DNA from 2 places in the Shouchella oshimensis genome. Region 2 is predicted to be linked to the other one. Evidence: riboswitches for the same ligand, from Rfam matches in the RefSeq annotation. Region 2 holds a riboswitch; the other holds the start of a gene.
What was found. Region 2 has a riboswitch for cyclic di-AMP ahead of NDM98_RS19560 (potassium channel family protein). Riboswitches for the same ligand answer to the same signal wherever they lie in the genome.

Region 1 (8,445 bases), on a different contig from region 2:
ACGATTTGCTGCAGGAACGGTATTAATTGCCGTACCGATTGCGATTGTTTTCTTGTTCTTACAACGTTATTTGATTTCAGGACTTTCTTCTGGAGCAACAAAGGGATAAATAAAGATGATGATAAAAGGGGTTTAATTATGAATAATCAATGGTGGAAAGAAGCGGTATGCTACCAAGTTTATCCGCGCAGTTTTAATGATACAAATGGGGATGGAATTGGCGATTTAAAAGGGGTTATTGAGAAGTTAGATTATCTAAAGTGGTTAGGTATTGACGTCATTTGGATGAGTCCGATGTATGACTCTCCTAATGATGATAATGGATATGATATCCGGGATTACAAAGCAATAATGGATGAGTTTGGTACGATGGATGACTTTAATCAATTATTAGAAGAAGTTCATCTTCGAGGAATGAAAATCATTATAGACTTAGTTATTAACCATACGTCAGATGAGCATGAATGGTTTGTTGAATCAAGATCATCTATTAATAGTGAAAAAAGAGATTGGTATATATGGAAAGATGCAAAAGAGGATGGGTCAGAGCCTAATAACTGGGCCTCAATCTTTAATGGGTCTGCTTGGGAATGGGATGAGCACTCGAAACAGTATTATCTTCACATTTTCTCAAAAAAGCAACCAGATGTTAACTGGGAAAACAAGGATGTCCGTAATGTCTTGTACGAAACAATGAACTGGTGGCTAGATAAAGGAATAGACGGCTTTAGAGTAGATGCCATTAGCCATATAAAGAAAATAGAAGGTTTGCCAGATTTAACGAATGAAACGTCAGATCGATTTGTAGAGTCTTTCGATGGGCATATGAATCGTCCAGGCATTCAAACGTTTTTACAGGAAATGAAGCAAGAAACGTTGGATCATTATGATGTGATGACTGTAGGAGAGGCCAATGGTGTCAGCATGGAGGATTCGAATGATGTGCGGGCCTGGGTCGGAGAAAAAGACGGGGTATTTGACATGGTTTTTCAGTTCGAGCACCTTGGACTATGGAATAAAGATGCTGAACAAAGATTGAATGTACCGGCTCTAAAAGAGGCGTTAACAAAGTGGCAATATGGGCTAGAAGGAATTGGTTGGAATGCTCTTTTTATCGAAAACCATGACCAAGCCACGCTCTGTTTCATCTTGGGGCAATGATACAGTTTATTGGGAGGCTTGTGCAAAAGCACTTGGAACACTGTATTTCTTAATGAAGGGCACTCCTTTTATCTATCAAGGTCAAGAAATAGGAATGACAAATGTACAGTTTCCAACTATAGAAGATTATGATGATGTGTCCATGCGAAATTATTATGAACAAGAACGTAGTAAAGGTAGACCTCATAATGAAATAATGGAGGTTATTTGGACTCAAGGCCGTGATAACTCTCGGACACCGATGCAGTGGACGAATGAGGCAAATGGAGGCTTCAGTACGGCTGATCAAACCTGGCTGAAAGTCAATCCGAATTTCAAAGACATTAATGTGCATATGCAGCGAAAAAACAGTAAATCCATTTTGACTTATTATAAAAAGATGATTGAATTACGAAAAAATAGCAAAACATTGATCTATGGAGCTTATGAACTTTGTGAGCTTAATGATGAGCAACTATACATGTATAAGCGATGTGGAGAAGAGGAAGCGTATACAATCATTGTGAATCTATCAGAGGAAACAAAGGAATTTGGCTACGTCAACATGGGTGAATATATATTTGGTAACTACGAAAATCATAAGTCTGATCAACTTATGCCATATGAAGCAAGAGTATACAAGTCATAGTGTTTTTACCAACCATACTATAGACAAAGTATAGCTAATGATTCATTATAAAAGGATAGATTGAAGACCGTTTGAATGCAAAGGATGGAATATTAGTGACCGTAACCATAAAAGACGTAGCAAAAAAAGCAAATGTAGCGCCATCTACTGTCTCTCGTGTTATTGCAAATAATTCAACGATCAGTACCAAAACAAAAGAAAAGGTACGGGCGGTGATGGAAGAGCTTGGCTACTACCCAAATGTTAATGCTAGAAACCTGGTGAATAATCATACCAATGTAATAGGTGTCATTATGCCAAGTGCTACCTATGCACCATTTCATAATCCTTTTTTTCCAGAAGTGCTTAGAGGGATTACTACTCAGGCAAATGAACAGAGGTACGGTCTGTATTTATCCACTAGCCAAACGGACCTAGATATCCTAGAAGAAGTAAAAGAAATGGTGTACAGTCGTCGAGTTGATGGCATAATATTACTGTATTCAACAATAGCTGATCCAGTCATTGATTTTCTTTTAGACAAATCGTTTCCGTTTGTTGTAGTTGGTCAGCCGCCAGAGCAGCTTAAAGAAAAGGTCTTCTTTGTTAATAATGACAATGTTAAAGCAGCTAAAATGGTGACAGAGTATCTATTACTTTTAAAGCACAAACGAATTGCCTTTGTAGGTGGACGGCGAGATGCCTTTGTGACTATTGATCGGAAAAATGGCTACATAGAAGCACTTGAAACTTCTGCTATTCAGATTGATGAATCGCTCATGGTTTATCATGATGAAATTTTTGAAGGCGGTGAAAAAGCAGTTATAGAGCTTATGTCACAAAAAAATCCTCCTTCAGCAATGATTGTCACAGATGATTTAATGGCTTTAGGTGTATTACGAATGCTCTTCAGTATGAATGTATCTGTACCAGATAATATGTCTGTTGTTAGTTTTAATAATGTGTTGATGTCTAAGTTGTCAACGCCTCCACTTACAACGCTTGATATTCATATTCATGAGCTCGGATACAAAGCGGCTCAAATGCTTCGTCAGTGTATACTTGATCCAAAAGCATCTCCTACAAGTCATATCGTGGATCATCATCTGATTCGTCGGGCGACAAGCAGAGCACATAAAGAAATCTCAACATAATTCATAGCCTGAATATCCGCTGAGGATTTTCAGGCTATTTAGCTATATGGATGTAATACACTTGCATAAGTATCTCCTTAAACATAAATGTACTTTCCGATGTAATTGATAAAAGTTAAAAGGATAAATAATGTTTCGCATTAAAGAATACAACTTCAAAAAAGTAGGTGATGAAGATGTACCTTAAAAGAATTACACTTCTGCATAATAAGATCTCATCTTATGATACGTATCCTTTTTCAATTCCTGCGGTTAAACAGCTTCATGATCTTAAACTTGATCATTCCGTAACCTTTTTTGTAGGAGAGAACGGCTCTGGTAAATCAACTCTTCTAGAAGCGATTGCCGATAAATGCGAGTTTAATACGGCAGGAGGAGGACGAAATAATAGCTTTGAGGTACACGCTTCAAAGTCAGTACTTGGCGACTATATCCGCTTGGCCTGGATGCCCAAAATCACAAATGGATTTTTCCTTAGGGCGGAATCGTTTTATCATTTTGCGACACATCTCGATGAACTCGATGATCCAAGAAGATATCAACAATATGGTGGGAAATCTCTTCATCACCAATCTCATGGCGAATCCTTTCTCTCATTATTTATGAACCGTTTTAATGGCAAGGCTCTTTATCTATTGGATGAGCCTGAGGCCGCTTTATCTCCAAGCTAGACAATTAGCCTTTATAAAAGTGATTCACGACCTTGTTTCGAGTGATCAGGCTCAGTTCATCATTGCGACTCACTCTCCTATATTGCTCGGGTACCCAGATGCTGAGATCTTCAGCTTTGATGAGCAGTCCATTAGCTCTGTTGAATATGAAATGACAGATCATTATCAGCTAACAAAGTACTTTCTACAGAATCGAGAGAGGGTTTTTTTCGAATTGTTTAAAGAAGAGCAGTAAAAGAATAGCTCTTCTTTTACATTTTTTATTGTGTTAAAGTGGAGATAAAGGTATAATATTCCAACTGGAGAGGAGGCTTTAAAATGCTATATTTGCCGTATATACTTGCTACACTTGGTGGTACCTATTTAATTGTGTTTATACTTAATGGCATTCTTGATACATTGTTTGGACTAGAACCAAGTATCAAAAAATGGGCACTGTCCTCAGCTGTTATTACCATTATTATTCTATTGGCTTTTAACTTGTTCGGAGGCATTGGTATATTGGTGTAGAGTTATTCATTCCAATATTCCTCCATTATTTCATGTGACCAATCAGGTTGATGAATAGGTTCCTTTGGTAGAAATTCCTTCATAACGGGTTTGATATCCACGATAGGTGTTCCATCAATACAATCTAAACCTCGAACGATCAATTTCTTCCCTTGCCTTCCAAGTAACTGGACCGTCGTTAAGCCTAATCGATTTGGTCTGTTTTTCCCTCGTTGAGCAAAAATCCCTGTTAATGGGAAAGTTTCATTATTTCTAGGATGTCTTGCGCCGTTTTCAATTCTCTCTTTATCCACTTTATGAAAATAAAAAATAATCTCAAGATGTGAGAATGTTTCAATTTCGAAGAGAGATTCTTCAGAAAATGAATCATTAATCATTATGCTCGATTGTACGTTCCCCCAGTTATCATCTTCTACTTCCACTCTTTTGTTTGATACAACGCCTATTGGATCAATTGTTACCACCTAATCAGCTCCCTTCAAATTATGCACAATATAGTATACTTATCATTATACAATATTTCCCTTATGTCGGATTGAAAAAAAATAAAAAAAAAGCTTTATTTCTTCGGATAAGAGGCGTATGATCATTTTTAGAAATAAAAGATTAACGCAGAATATTTCAGGTGAAATAACGGGGGAACCAACGAGTTCTAATTGAACTCTGGGGTTAATTATTTGCTACTTATAGATAGTGAATAACGGGTACTCTCAAGTCCGAATCCGACAGCTAACCTCGTATGCGTTTTGAGAGAGAACAAACGGTGAAAAAGCGTAAGCTCCCGGATGAAGCTCTCTTTTCTTGGAGTTTTTTTGTGCTGTTATGAGTTAATAAGGAGGTTTTATAACATGAACATGGAAGAAAAAATTATGGTTTGTCATATCTCAGAGAATCACAATGGGGACCCGCTACTCGAGAGAGGGGTTCAGTTGTCACAGATGTTTGATTCTCCATTATATATATTATATTTAAGTGGGCAGTCAGAAGATGAACAAACACACAAAGATCAACTTAATCGATTAGGATGTCAAGATTTGGTCGATGATAATCGTATGAGCTCGATCTTTCAAACGTATAAAGGACAGGATAAGCTGCCGCAAATCATCTTGGATAAGGCACGCGAGAATCAAATTACCCAGCTTGTTATTGGTCAGTGTAGTCAATCAAGATGGGAGCTTCTAAAAAAAGGTGATTTTGTTAACAGACTTGTTAGCAAAATGGGCGACATTGATTTGCATATCGTTCCTGTGAGTAAATAGAAAATCTTATGCACTGAATTAGGGGTGAATGTCTTGAAAAAACAATTTATTGTTATTGGGCTAGGACGATTTGGTAGTAGCTTAACTAAAACGTTGGTTGAGGCTGGTCATGAGGTACTTGCCGTAGATAAGGATATTGATTTAGTGCAAGGCATGTCTTCTATCGCGACGCATGCAATACAGGCTGACGCAACTGATGAATCTGTTCTAAAAGAACTTGGTGCAGGGAATTTTAGTCATGCTGTGGTGGCAATTGGTGAGAATTTGCAATCCAGTATCTTGACAACTCTTCTTCTAAAAGAGATGAATATTCCTAAAGTAACCGTTAAAGCTAAAAATATCATCTATGGAAAAGTCCTTACCAAAATTGGTGCAGATCAAGTTGTATATCCTGAGAGAGACATGGGTATACGCCTAGGTAGACAACTTAGTTCGGACAATTTAATTGATTATATCGAACTCTCCCCTATATATAATTTAGTGGAAATGAATGCTCCAGCTGCTATGAATGGTTATTCTATTTATGATTTGGACGTCAGAGCAAAATATGGTGTCAATATTATGGCTATTAAATCGAACGGTGAGATTAACATTTCACCAAGAGCAGAAGATAAAATTCAGACTGGGGACACATTACTCTTAATTGGTTCGAATGAAGATATTAGTGCATTGGAACGAAAATATGAATGAAGTGGATTATAATGATAAACACCTATTGAAAATTGATTTTAAACAAATGACAAGTAAGATGAGCCCACCTCAGTTTGTCATGCTTGTTTTTCTATTTCTGATACTGATAGGTACTTGTATACTCGCTTTGCCAATCTCTTCAGCAAGTGGTTTGTCTATTGGTCTTTTAGATGCTCTTTTTACAGCAACATCTGCTGTGTGTGTAAATGGGTTAGTCGTAGTAGATACTGGTTCAGTTTTTTCTACATTTGGGCAAGTAGTTATTATGATTTTAATTCAGGTTGGTGGCTTAGGGTTTATGACAATGGGTGTTATTGTAGCGATCATGCTTGGTAAGAGAATTGGCTTAAAACAGAGATTAATTATTCAGCAGACAACCCAATCTAAGTCTTCATCAGGATTAGTTAAGCTTTGTCTCTATATTGTTTTTATTGCCTTTGCTTTTGAAACGGTTGCTGTTACTGTACTTACCTTACGTTGGATGGGAGATATGGGGTTTGCAGAGGCATTATATCATGCCGTTTTCCATTCTGTATCTGCTTTTAATAATGCAGGTTTTGCTCTCTGGTCAGATAGTCTTTCGAGTTATGTGAATGACCCTGTTGTTAACTTAACGATCATTTGGTTATTTGTTAGTGGTGGTCTTGGTTACATTGTTATTGTAGAGCTCATTAGAAAACGAAAATGGAGAAGTTTTTCATTACATACTAAAATTGTTCTTGTTAGTTCAGGTTCATTACTTGCTATTGGTTTCTTACTTGTTTTTGCGTTAGAAACATTGAATCCACAAACCTTTGGACAGTTGTCTTGGTCAGAACGAATATGGTCCGGCTTCTTTCAGAGTGCGACTTCAAGAAGTGCTGGCTTTAATACAATTGATATTAGTAATATGTTATCAGCTTCTCAACTTGTTTTAATCATTCTCATGTTTATAGGAGCTTCCTCAGGTGGAACGGGTGGAGGGATTAAAACGACTACTTTTTTCGTTTTAATCTTAGCTACATTTAATACCTTTCGCGGTGGCGGACAAATTCATGCTTTTGAGCGCAAAATCTCTGTTGAGATTATTATGAGAGCTCTTGCGGTAGTAATTAGTTCACTGCTTTGTGTTTTTGTCGTTGCGCTCCTCCTTACTGTGACTGAAGGAATTTATGAAGAACATTTTATGGAAGTACTTTTTGAAGCTACTTCTGCATTTAGTACAGCAGGACTTTCTATGGGACTAACAAGTGAGCTTTCTCCAATGGGGAAATTTATTGTTACGATTACAATGTTTATTGGACGATTAGGACCACTCACTTTAGCCTATGCTTTAGCTGAAAAGAAGAAGAAATCAAAGCTTGGTTATCCTGAAGACCATGTTTTAATCGGATAAACTGAAAGGAACGCCCAAGTGAGCGTTCTTTTTTTCTTAAAAATCTAGTTCTATAAGATCGACATTCACAGCAACACCAGCTTTATTACCTGAGGCAGCAGATACAATAAGCTGTGATAAAGCAGGACTAATAGCATCGCCAGCTGCATAGATATGCTTCTTAGAAGTTCTGCCGAAGTCATCCACTTCTATGGCTCCAGTTTCCGTTAAATCGACCCCAATCTGTTCTTTTAAAGAATTAGCTATAAATGTAGGGGCCACAAATCCTCCTGAGCGCTTAATTGTTGTTCCACTCTCAAATTCTACATGAGAAAGTTGACCATCCTCTCCAATTAAACGGCTGATTTTTTCCGTTACCACTGAAATCCCTTTTGATTCAAGTTTCTTTCTATCCTCGGTATTCAAAGAATGACCATTAGTAGCAAGAACCAAATCTTTAGACCAGTTATAAAGTAGTTTGGCCATATGCATGGCGTGTTCGGTATCGTTAATGATCACAAGAGGTTTATCTCTTAATTCCAAGCCATCGCAGTAAGGGCAGTTAAATAGACTCTTTCCATATAAACCACCTATTCCGTCAATTGGAGGAAGGGACTCTTTAAAACCAACTGCTAGTATGACTTTTGTAGCATAAAACGTTTGTCCACCAGATGCTGTAATCATAAAGGATGATTCGTTCTTAGATCGTAGGATACTTGTTACTGTTCTGTTAATAGTAGAAATGGAGGGATAGGTTGCTAATTCTTCATTACCTATTCTTCTAAATTCGGATGGAGTGGTGCCATCTCGAGTGATAAAACCATGTGATTCATGGGTGACTTGATTTCGGTTTGTGTGATCGTCAAATAACAAAATGTTTCTTCGAGCTCTTCCAAGTACAAGTGCCGAGCTGAGTCCTGCTTGGTCCTCCTCCAATAATCGCACAATCAAAGATCTTCTCAGAATGCATATAATCTCCTTCTTTCATATATATTAAAGATACTCTATATCTATAATAGTCGTTATAAATCGTAAGCAC
Region 2 (8,445 bases):
GTAGAAATGGTGGTGAATTTTCTGTCACTCCTCCACCTGAGGGTTTCCCAGTACCAGAGCTATCTGATATGCCAAACGAGCACAGTCCAGGTCTTAATGACTTAAATAATTAAGATTTCAGTTTGCTCGTATAGTTATAATTCCAATGGGAACTCTTAATACAGTAAGACAAAATTACATTGGAGGTACAAATGGGAATCTTAAGCGGTAATCCACAAGACGAACCAATGCATTATGGTGAAGTATTTAGCACTTGGAATTTTGTATTGATGGGGAATAAAGCCATTGCCGAAGCGCAAGTTTTATTGAACCATGTAGGAGATCATGACCTAAAAAAACTATTGCAAGAGTCAGTAGAAGCAGGACAAGCCGAAGTAAAAAAAGTATCAGATTTATTAAAAGAGAACGGGATTGCCGTTTCACCTTCTGCACCAGAACCACCGGCAGTTGATCTAAATGACATTCCTGTAGGTGCAAGGTTTTTAGATCCAGATATCGCTGCATCTGCATCAGAGAAACTCGCAGCAGGTTTAGTAACATGTAGCACAATCATGGGACAATCTATTCGAGAAGACATTGCCATGATGTTCGGTCAATTCCATATTAGTAAAGCAGCACTTGGTGCTAAGTACTTAAAGCTAATAAAAGAAAAAGGATGGCTTATACCTCCTCCCCTTCATCAGAGTCCTAAAGAAAAGTAAGAGAAGTTCACAGATGTAATCCAGAGTGCCAAGGCTAATAGCTTTGGTACTTATTTCGAAATTGTACTTGATACAGCTAAGAAAGCGGATCATGTTATAGGCATGTATACTGGTCGAGGATACAAATTTGTGGAGGATGTCGATTGGGATACTGCAAATTATCGTGGTATTATTATGAGTAAGATAATCAAGAGTTAAGCTAGAAATATAAGGGCGAATGATTCTATAATTTTTTTACTTAATGTTCGCTTATTGAAATTTGTTAAGATGAGCAAGGAGTCTCCAAATGGCAAAGAATAAGGATATTTTAGGTTCACCAATTCTTCACCACGGTATTTGAAAATGGGCGTTTCGATATGAAAATGGTGCAAATGAGTGCAACTAGTGTAGGTGTTTGCAGGAGATAACACGTTTCCACGGCATTGAGGGCCTAGTGGGGTTAAACCCGTGGAGGTTCGAGTCCTCTCAACCGCATATCAGTAGTACCAAGGCTTTTAGAGCTTTGGTGCTTTTTTATTTTTGGGAATATATAGGTGATTATAGCGTGATTCTTTCCACATTCTTTCCACGCTTGTTTTTTCTATATATTTACAAGTGGATGGAATGTTCGGAAATAGCTTTTAACGTTTAACTCGTGGGGAGGTTCGAGTCCTCTCAACCGCATAAGGTTAAACTAATGAATGAAGAAGTACCAAGGCTTTTAAAGCTTTGGTACTTCTTATATAAACGTAATTGGTTCTCTTAAACTAGTTCTGTTGTAACAGCAGATTGTAAAGTAAGTGAACAAACTACATTTTGATATTTAGAAGTGAAATATAAACCACTAGGACCACCTGCGGATATTGCGATAAGGTGAACTTTATTAATGTTCAAATGATTTAGTAACTCCATATAATACTTACATGCAATAGAAAGACTTTCTCCTACTCCTTTTGATGTACTTCCATACCCTGCTCTTGAAGGAGTAATAATAGAGAAACCATTAACTAATAGTTCCTTATATCCGAACTCTTCATTACAATTGAATGACCTCCGTGCATGATTAATATAGGTTCTCCTTTACCGATAATGGAATACTCTAAAGCATTAAATAGCCTCCATCTACATAAAATATTAAATGTTCTATCCTGAATTAAAATGAGCTGAAATATTTCACTCATTCTCTTATTGAGCTTCATGAGATTACCCTGTGAAAATATCTCCTTTAGGATAATTAATTTTTCGTTTGTCTGCTTTTGCCAAAGCAAATGCAAAGGTAACAGGACCAATTCTTCCTATAAACATGAGTAGACAGATGATCAATTTCCCGGAAGTCGATAAGCCAGAGGTTAATCCCATGGACAATCCTACGGTACCAAATGCGGAAAAGGCTTCAAAAGAAATCTCAAGAAGGCTTGCACTTTCAACAATTGAAAGCAAAAATATACCACTTAGAACAAATAGGAAGCTAGTCACAATTATTGCAAGTGAGCGGACAATAATACTAGAAGGCAGTGTGCGTTCATATAGGACAGGTTCTTGTCTACCTCGTAAGTAACTAATCACGGCAATGATCGTTACTAGAAAAGTGGTAAGCTTAATTCCACTTCCAGTAGAAGCACTACCTGCCCCTATGAACATTAATACCATGGTTAAGATCAATGAACTAGTCTCCATACTTCCGGTATCAAGTGAATTAAAACCAGCAGTTCTTGGGGTGACGGCTTGAAAATAGGAACTCCATATTTTCTCAATGAAAGGTAAGCTGCCTAAGGTGTTAGGATTTAGATATTCTAGACTAAAAATCAAAAGTGTTGCAATAACATTAATAATTAATGTTCCTACAAGCATCACTTTGGTGTGAAGTGATAAATGGTTAAACGTACGTTTTGAAATTAACTCGTAAATAACAGTGAAGCCAATGCCTCCAGTAATGAATAAAAAAGTAATTACTATATTAACTAATGGGTCGCCCTTGTAACTAGTTAAGCTGTCTGACCACAAAGAAACAGCATTATTAAATGCTGATACTGCATGAAATAAACTTGTAAAGAGACCCTCTCCCCACCCATACTCAGGGACCCATTTAATTGATAAGATGATCGTCGCCAGTAGTTCCATACTGATAGCAAAAATGAAAACTAATTTAACGAGCTTAACCATACCACCGGTAGAGTGTTGGTTAAAGGACTCCTGAACTAATAAGCGATCCTTAAGTCCAATTTTCTTTCCAAGTAGTAGCACAATGAAGATCGTAAAAGTCATTAAGCCAATTCCACCTATCTGCATCATGGTCATGATGACCACTTGACCAAAGCGCGTGAAATCAGCACCAGTATCGAGAACAACAAGTCCGGTAACCGTTGTTGCGGATGTCGCCGTAAAAAAGGCATTGAGTAAAGATATTGGAGCGTGAGTTGAATATGGGAGTGATAATAAGATGGTTCCCATAAGGATTGTAATCAGAAAACCTAATGCTAACGTTTGAGGGGGAGATCTATGAAAGAGCAACTTTTTTAGAATCTCCATACTAAAGACCTTTCTCTTGGAAACGTTTAACATCTTTTTTTAGTCCTATAATAATTAATAAATCATTTGTTTGAATCGTATCTTCTGGCATGGGTGAAACAGTTAATCGATTGTCTCTTTTTATAGCAAGAACATTAATCTTATATTTTCTTCTTAAATCTAAAGAAGCTAATGTTTTCCCATTGACGATTGGAGTAGCGAAAAGTTCTGCAATACTATAATCATCTGAGAGGTCAATATAATCAATTATCTTTTCTGCGACCATATTTTGAGCTACTCTAATCCCCATATCATACTCAGGGTGTATAATTCGGTCTGCTCCAATTCTCTCTAATACTTTATGGTGATACTGGTTTTGTGCTTTTGTCCAAACATTAGGAATGTCTAATTCTTTTAAGATAAGTGTAGTAAGAATACTTGATTGAATATCATTACCAATCGCTACAACGACATGGCTACAGTTTTTAATGCCAGCATTACTAAGAGCTTCCTCATCTGTCGTGTCCATTTGAATAGCATGGGTAGAGAAATCGACGTATTGGTTAATCTTTTCAGTGTTACGATCGATCGCAAGAACTTCGTATCCCGTTTTATACAGTTCTTTACATACACTACCTCCAAACCTACCTAATCCAATGACAGCTACTTGTTTTTTGGTCTCTTTGGCCATTCTTTATGTCCCCTCCATTTTTAAAAAAGACTATCCTTAAATAAATAGTCTAGACCTTCTCTCTCTAAAATAACGCTGACGAGATTAGTTGTCGGATTAGGAGCCAAGAGTACCCCTTCTTTAGTAAGATTCACCCCAAGACGAAAGTGTAAACCATCTGTTCTTTATCCTCCCGTTCCACCATTTAGATGGATTAAGCGATTTGAAGAAAATGAAGTTGTCAGAAGTAATTTACTCCTAATAGGAAGTAGTGTCAACCTAATTTTCCCTTACTATTTTTAAGTTTTCTTTTGTCACTACTTTCCTTCATATTTAAAAGAAATCAAGATAATTTCAATGGCTGATTTACATCTTAAAAATAAATTCTTTGGGAGAACATGATATAATTCTATAAGGTCGATTTACTTTATTGAAAAGAGGGATCTTTTGTTTTCATTAGTTAATCAAAAGTATCTAAAGTTCATTATTATTAGTTTAATTATTATTATCTTAGTTTATTTTATTCTCCCGGTTTCATATCCAATTTTGTTAGCTTTTGTTGTGGCACTTATATTAACACCGATTGTAAGGTATCTTACAATTGTTTTGAAAATAAAACGTGTATTTTCAGTTACAATTGTATTTCTACTGTTTTTTTTATTTTTAATTGGTCTTATTTATTTGACAATAACTCAAGTGATATCTCAAGGAGTTCAGTTCTTTGAAAATCTTCCTTCTTATATTACCAACATTAATGAGGGGTGGAATACAGTAATATCAGGACTAGAAACAAGTTTTTCTGATTTTCCTGATATCGTATTTTCATCAATAAATGACCAAATTAATTATTTTCTTGAAGAGATGAGATCGACAGTGAACCAGTTGGATATCATTTCAACGGTAACGGTCGGGTTAGCGAAAATACCTGGTTACTTAATATCTTTTATTGTATTTTTGATTACTTTGTTTTTGTTTTTAATTGAGATGCCAAGACTAAAGAAATTCATAAACAATAACCTGTCAAAGGACATGAACGAACGGTTTCAGTTTATGATCGCACGATTTTCGAAAGTTATCTCAGGTTTTTTAAAGGCACAATTTCTTGTGAGCATACCTATATTCTTAATTTCCTTAATTGGTCTGTTATTTATTTCACCAAAAGTAGCTCTCACGATGGCGATCGTAATTTGGATTATAGATTTCATTCCTCTTATTGGTTCGATAGTCATATTAGCACCTTGGGCAACCTATCTTTTATTGGTAGGGGACAATAGTACTGGCATACAACTCTTGGTTTTAGCTGGTATTCTTTTAATAATAAGAAGAACAATCGAGCCGAAAGTAATGGGAAATCAAATAGGTTTGTCGCCATTAGCAACTTTAATTTCAATGTACTTAGGAGCACAATTATTAGGAATAACCGGGTTAGTATTAGGTCCTTTAATAATAATAGGATTTAATACTGCAAAAGAAGCAAAGATTATAAAGTTCCCAAGTGGAACTTAGTTCATTTTACTTCATTTGTACTTCAATAATTTTTGGTACATTAAAAGAAAGATCGAAATGAGAATAGCAAAGACGATGTCAGCATATTCATTAAAATGAAAAATTCGTCGAATTGTTAATAAATTTTGAGGGATGTTACTTAAAATAACCACAATAGATCCAATTATAATTGAAAAAAGTTTTGTTTTACTTTTATTGAACATGATCTCCAAACCGGTTGTAGACGCGTAAAGTAGAATGGTTAATGTTGTTAACACGATAATAGACCAACATGCTAAAAAAATTAGATCAACCCGTTCAAAAATAGTAAATGAAATGGTTTTAATCATATATAAAAAAGGTTCAGGAAGAATATTAAATTGACCCGGACTAAAATAGATAAAACATGCGAGAACGATAAATGTATAAAAGATTGTGACAAAAATATTTGCATAAGTTGCTGTTAGCAATTTTTCCTTACTGGTTCCACTTACGAATGGATATATAATTGGTAGTATAAGAAATCCCTGCATAGCAAAAGTACTAGATAATGCACCTTTCCAAATCCCAATCCAATCTGTCTCAAATATAGGCAAAAGATAAAGGGGTTCTGAATCTGAAAATGCAAACGTAGCGCAAATTGGTGCTAAGAGAAGAAAAGGAGAAGAGATCGTCATAAAAGTTGCAATTGTTTTGAGAGGACTAATTAAAAGATAGAGAGCAGGTATAATAAAAAGTATTAATTTAACAATCCCTGGTGTATTCGGTAACACCCAAGCGCCTATAAGTGTATTAAAGAAAATTAAGAGCGTGATGGTAATAAAGATAAAATAAAAAGTATATAGTAGGATTAAAAAATTCCCCACAATATTACCTAAAACTTGTTTAAGATATGTATAAAATGTAAGATGCGGGTAGCTTGCGGATATAAACCAGAGAACGATAATCATGAACTGTGAAAATAGTCCAAGCTAATAGAACAGAAATCCACCCATCAGTATTGGCTTCTTGAAAAACAACGTATGGTAGTGTGAAAAGACCAGCACCAACTTGAGCTTGAACGAAGAACCAAAAAAATTGTGGGAGACTAATATCTTTAACCTGAGTCATTTTTCCCCTCCACTTTTAGTCGTAGTCTTAATCTCTCCAGAAAATAAAATTAAATTTATATTTCAGGAGCTTAAAATGAAAAATACAACTTTTCCATTCAATTACTAAATAAATTTGTATTCTTTACTACTTAGAAGAGTTTTGAAATATTTACTGTACTTTTAAATAGGTTCATGTATAATTTGAAATTATCATAGAACAATAAAATTTATCGAAGAATTTTTTGGAGGAGCCTGTCACCAAGGGGGAATTATGCCCATGTGTCAGGCTTTTTTTGCGTGAAGAAGGAAACTTTTTTAGGCTTATAGTTACGGTTATTCATCACATAGGCTACATAAAAGGAAAAAAGATGAGTTATAAAGAATCAAATCAGATTTGCTAAGTTCCAAGTGAAGAGGTGCGGGTATGAAGAAAATAATTGTTACAGGAATTGTTCTAATCGTCGTTTCTTATTTTAGCGTACTTAATTATGTTATATATTCTAATAATGAGACTACCACGACCGGAAAAATTGTAAGTATAATGGAAATGAAGTATGGTACTATTATGTCCATTCATCTCTTCGATAACAAAACAAATGAGGATAAATTAATCTCAGAAGAACAAACTATTAATCAATTCAAAGATGAACTTAACGGTATAGTACTTACTGATGTCAAAGGCGAGGAAATTGAAGAAATAATTTATTCATTTAGCATATATACTGCCGAAACTACAAATGCACAATCCAAAAGAATTGATGGTTATATATCTTCGGGGGAACTTAATATAGGAGATGAAACGTATAGGGGAAATGGCATAAACCAAGTACTGGATGTTATTCATAAATTTTTTGCAAATAATTAATAATCAAGTTAATAATAGGGTGACGAGAGTCAGGTAACCATTTAATGGAGGTGGAATGATTGAAGAAAAAAATATACTGGTATGTCTTGTATCATTTTTAATAATCGATATTTCACTATTTATCTATTCGCAGGTTAAAAAAACTAGTTTTAACGGTTTTATTTTAAACTGTTAAGAGAGGAAAAGACTTTCCCAAAGAAATAATCTGAACAATTTTTTAATAGATAGGAGTGAAGCTTTCTTGAAAAAACAATTTATCGTCATTGGGCTAGGACGCTTTGGAAGTAGTTTAACTCAAACGTTGGTGGAAGGAGGTCATGAAGTATTAGCAGTTGATAAAGATATTGATTTAGTACAAAACCTTGCTTCCACAGCCACCCACGTTATTCAAGCAGACGCTACAGACGAGGGAGTTTTAAGAGAGCTTGGAGCAGGAAATTTTCAACATGCTATTGTAGCGATAGGTGAGAATCTCCAATCGAGTATTTTAATAACATTACTTTTGAAAGAGATGAACATCCCAAAAGTCACAGTAAAAGCCAAAAACGTCATATATGGAAATGTGCTTGCTAAAATTGGAGCTGATCAGGTTGTGTTCCCTGAAAGAGATATGGGGATTCGTCTAGGCAGACAATTAAGTTCCGAAAATATAATTGATTATATTGAACTTTCAACTGATTATAACTTGGTTGAAATGAACGCCCAAGCTACCATGAATGGATATTCTATTATAGAATTAGACGTTAGGGCAAAGTATGGGTTGAATATTATGGCAATTAAATCAGGGAATGACGTTAATATCTCACCTAAAGCAGAAGACATCATTAAGGCAGGGGATATTCTGTTATTGATAGGTTCAAATCAAGAAATAAGGGCTTTGGAACGTAACTATGACAAAATATGATAAGAAAGATTACTTGAAATTTAATATGAAATCTATCGTAAGCAAATTAAGTCCTCCACAATTAATTATGATTGTATTTTTTATATTAATAATTATTGGTACTGCATTATTAATGCTACCTGTATCATCTTCAGGACCTCATTCTGTAACATTCTTAGATGCGCTTTTTACTGCAACGTCTGCGATTTGTGTAAATGGGTTAGTCGTAGTGGATACTGGGCTGACCTATTCTACTTTTGGAC

Region 1: linked by a shared signal. The riboswitch ahead of NDM98_RS23095 (adenine nucleotide alpha hydrolase family protein) and the one ahead of NDM98_RS19560 (potassium channel family protein) in region 2 are both predicted to bind cyclic di-AMP.

The regions. Positions count from the first base shown of each region.
Region 1 covers NZ_JAMQJY010000008.1:48,511-56,955, forward strand. The annotation lists gene NDM98_RS23065 (sugar ABC transporter permease) at 1-109, shown strand, start outside; partial or broken gene NDM98_RS23070 (alpha-glucosidase) at 139-1,789, shown strand; gene NDM98_RS23075 (LacI family DNA-binding transcriptional regulator) at 1,885-2,922, shown strand; partial or broken gene NDM98_RS23080 (AAA family ATPase) at 3,099-3,828, shown strand; gene NDM98_RS23085 (hypothetical protein) at 3,912-4,103, shown strand; gene NDM98_RS23090 (SAM-dependent methyltransferase) at 4,106-4,567, opposite strand; cyclic di-AMP (ydaO/yuaA leader) riboswitch at 4,704-4,863, shown strand; gene NDM98_RS23095 (adenine nucleotide alpha hydrolase family protein) at 4,952-5,362, shown strand; gene NDM98_RS23100 (potassium channel family protein) at 5,396-6,052, shown strand; gene NDM98_RS23105 (TrkH family potassium uptake protein) at 6,099-7,427, shown strand; gene NDM98_RS23110 (NAD(P)/FAD-dependent oxidoreductase) at 7,464-8,351, opposite strand.
Region 2 covers NZ_JAMQJY010000004.1:25,315-33,759, forward strand. The annotation lists gene NDM98_RS19540 (manganese catalase family protein) at 1-113, shown strand, start outside; gene NDM98_RS19545 (DUF3231 family protein) at 192-701, shown strand; partial or broken gene NDM98_RS19550 (alpha/beta fold hydrolase) at 1,452-1,813, opposite strand; gene NDM98_RS19555 (TrkH family potassium uptake protein) at 1,884-3,209, opposite strand; gene NDM98_RS19560 (potassium channel family protein) at 3,211-3,879, opposite strand; cyclic di-AMP (ydaO/yuaA leader) riboswitch at 3,937-4,089, opposite strand; gene ytvI (sporulation integral membrane protein YtvI) at 4,306-5,364, shown strand; gene NDM98_RS19570 (GerAB/ArcD/ProY family transporter) at 5,376-6,293, opposite strand; gene NDM98_RS19575 (GerAB/ArcD/ProY family transporter) at 6,229-6,453, opposite strand; gene NDM98_RS19580 (hypothetical protein) at 6,859-7,299, shown strand; gene NDM98_RS19585 (potassium channel family protein) at 7,541-8,203, shown strand; gene NDM98_RS19590 (TrkH family potassium uptake protein) at 8,190-8,445, shown strand, end outside.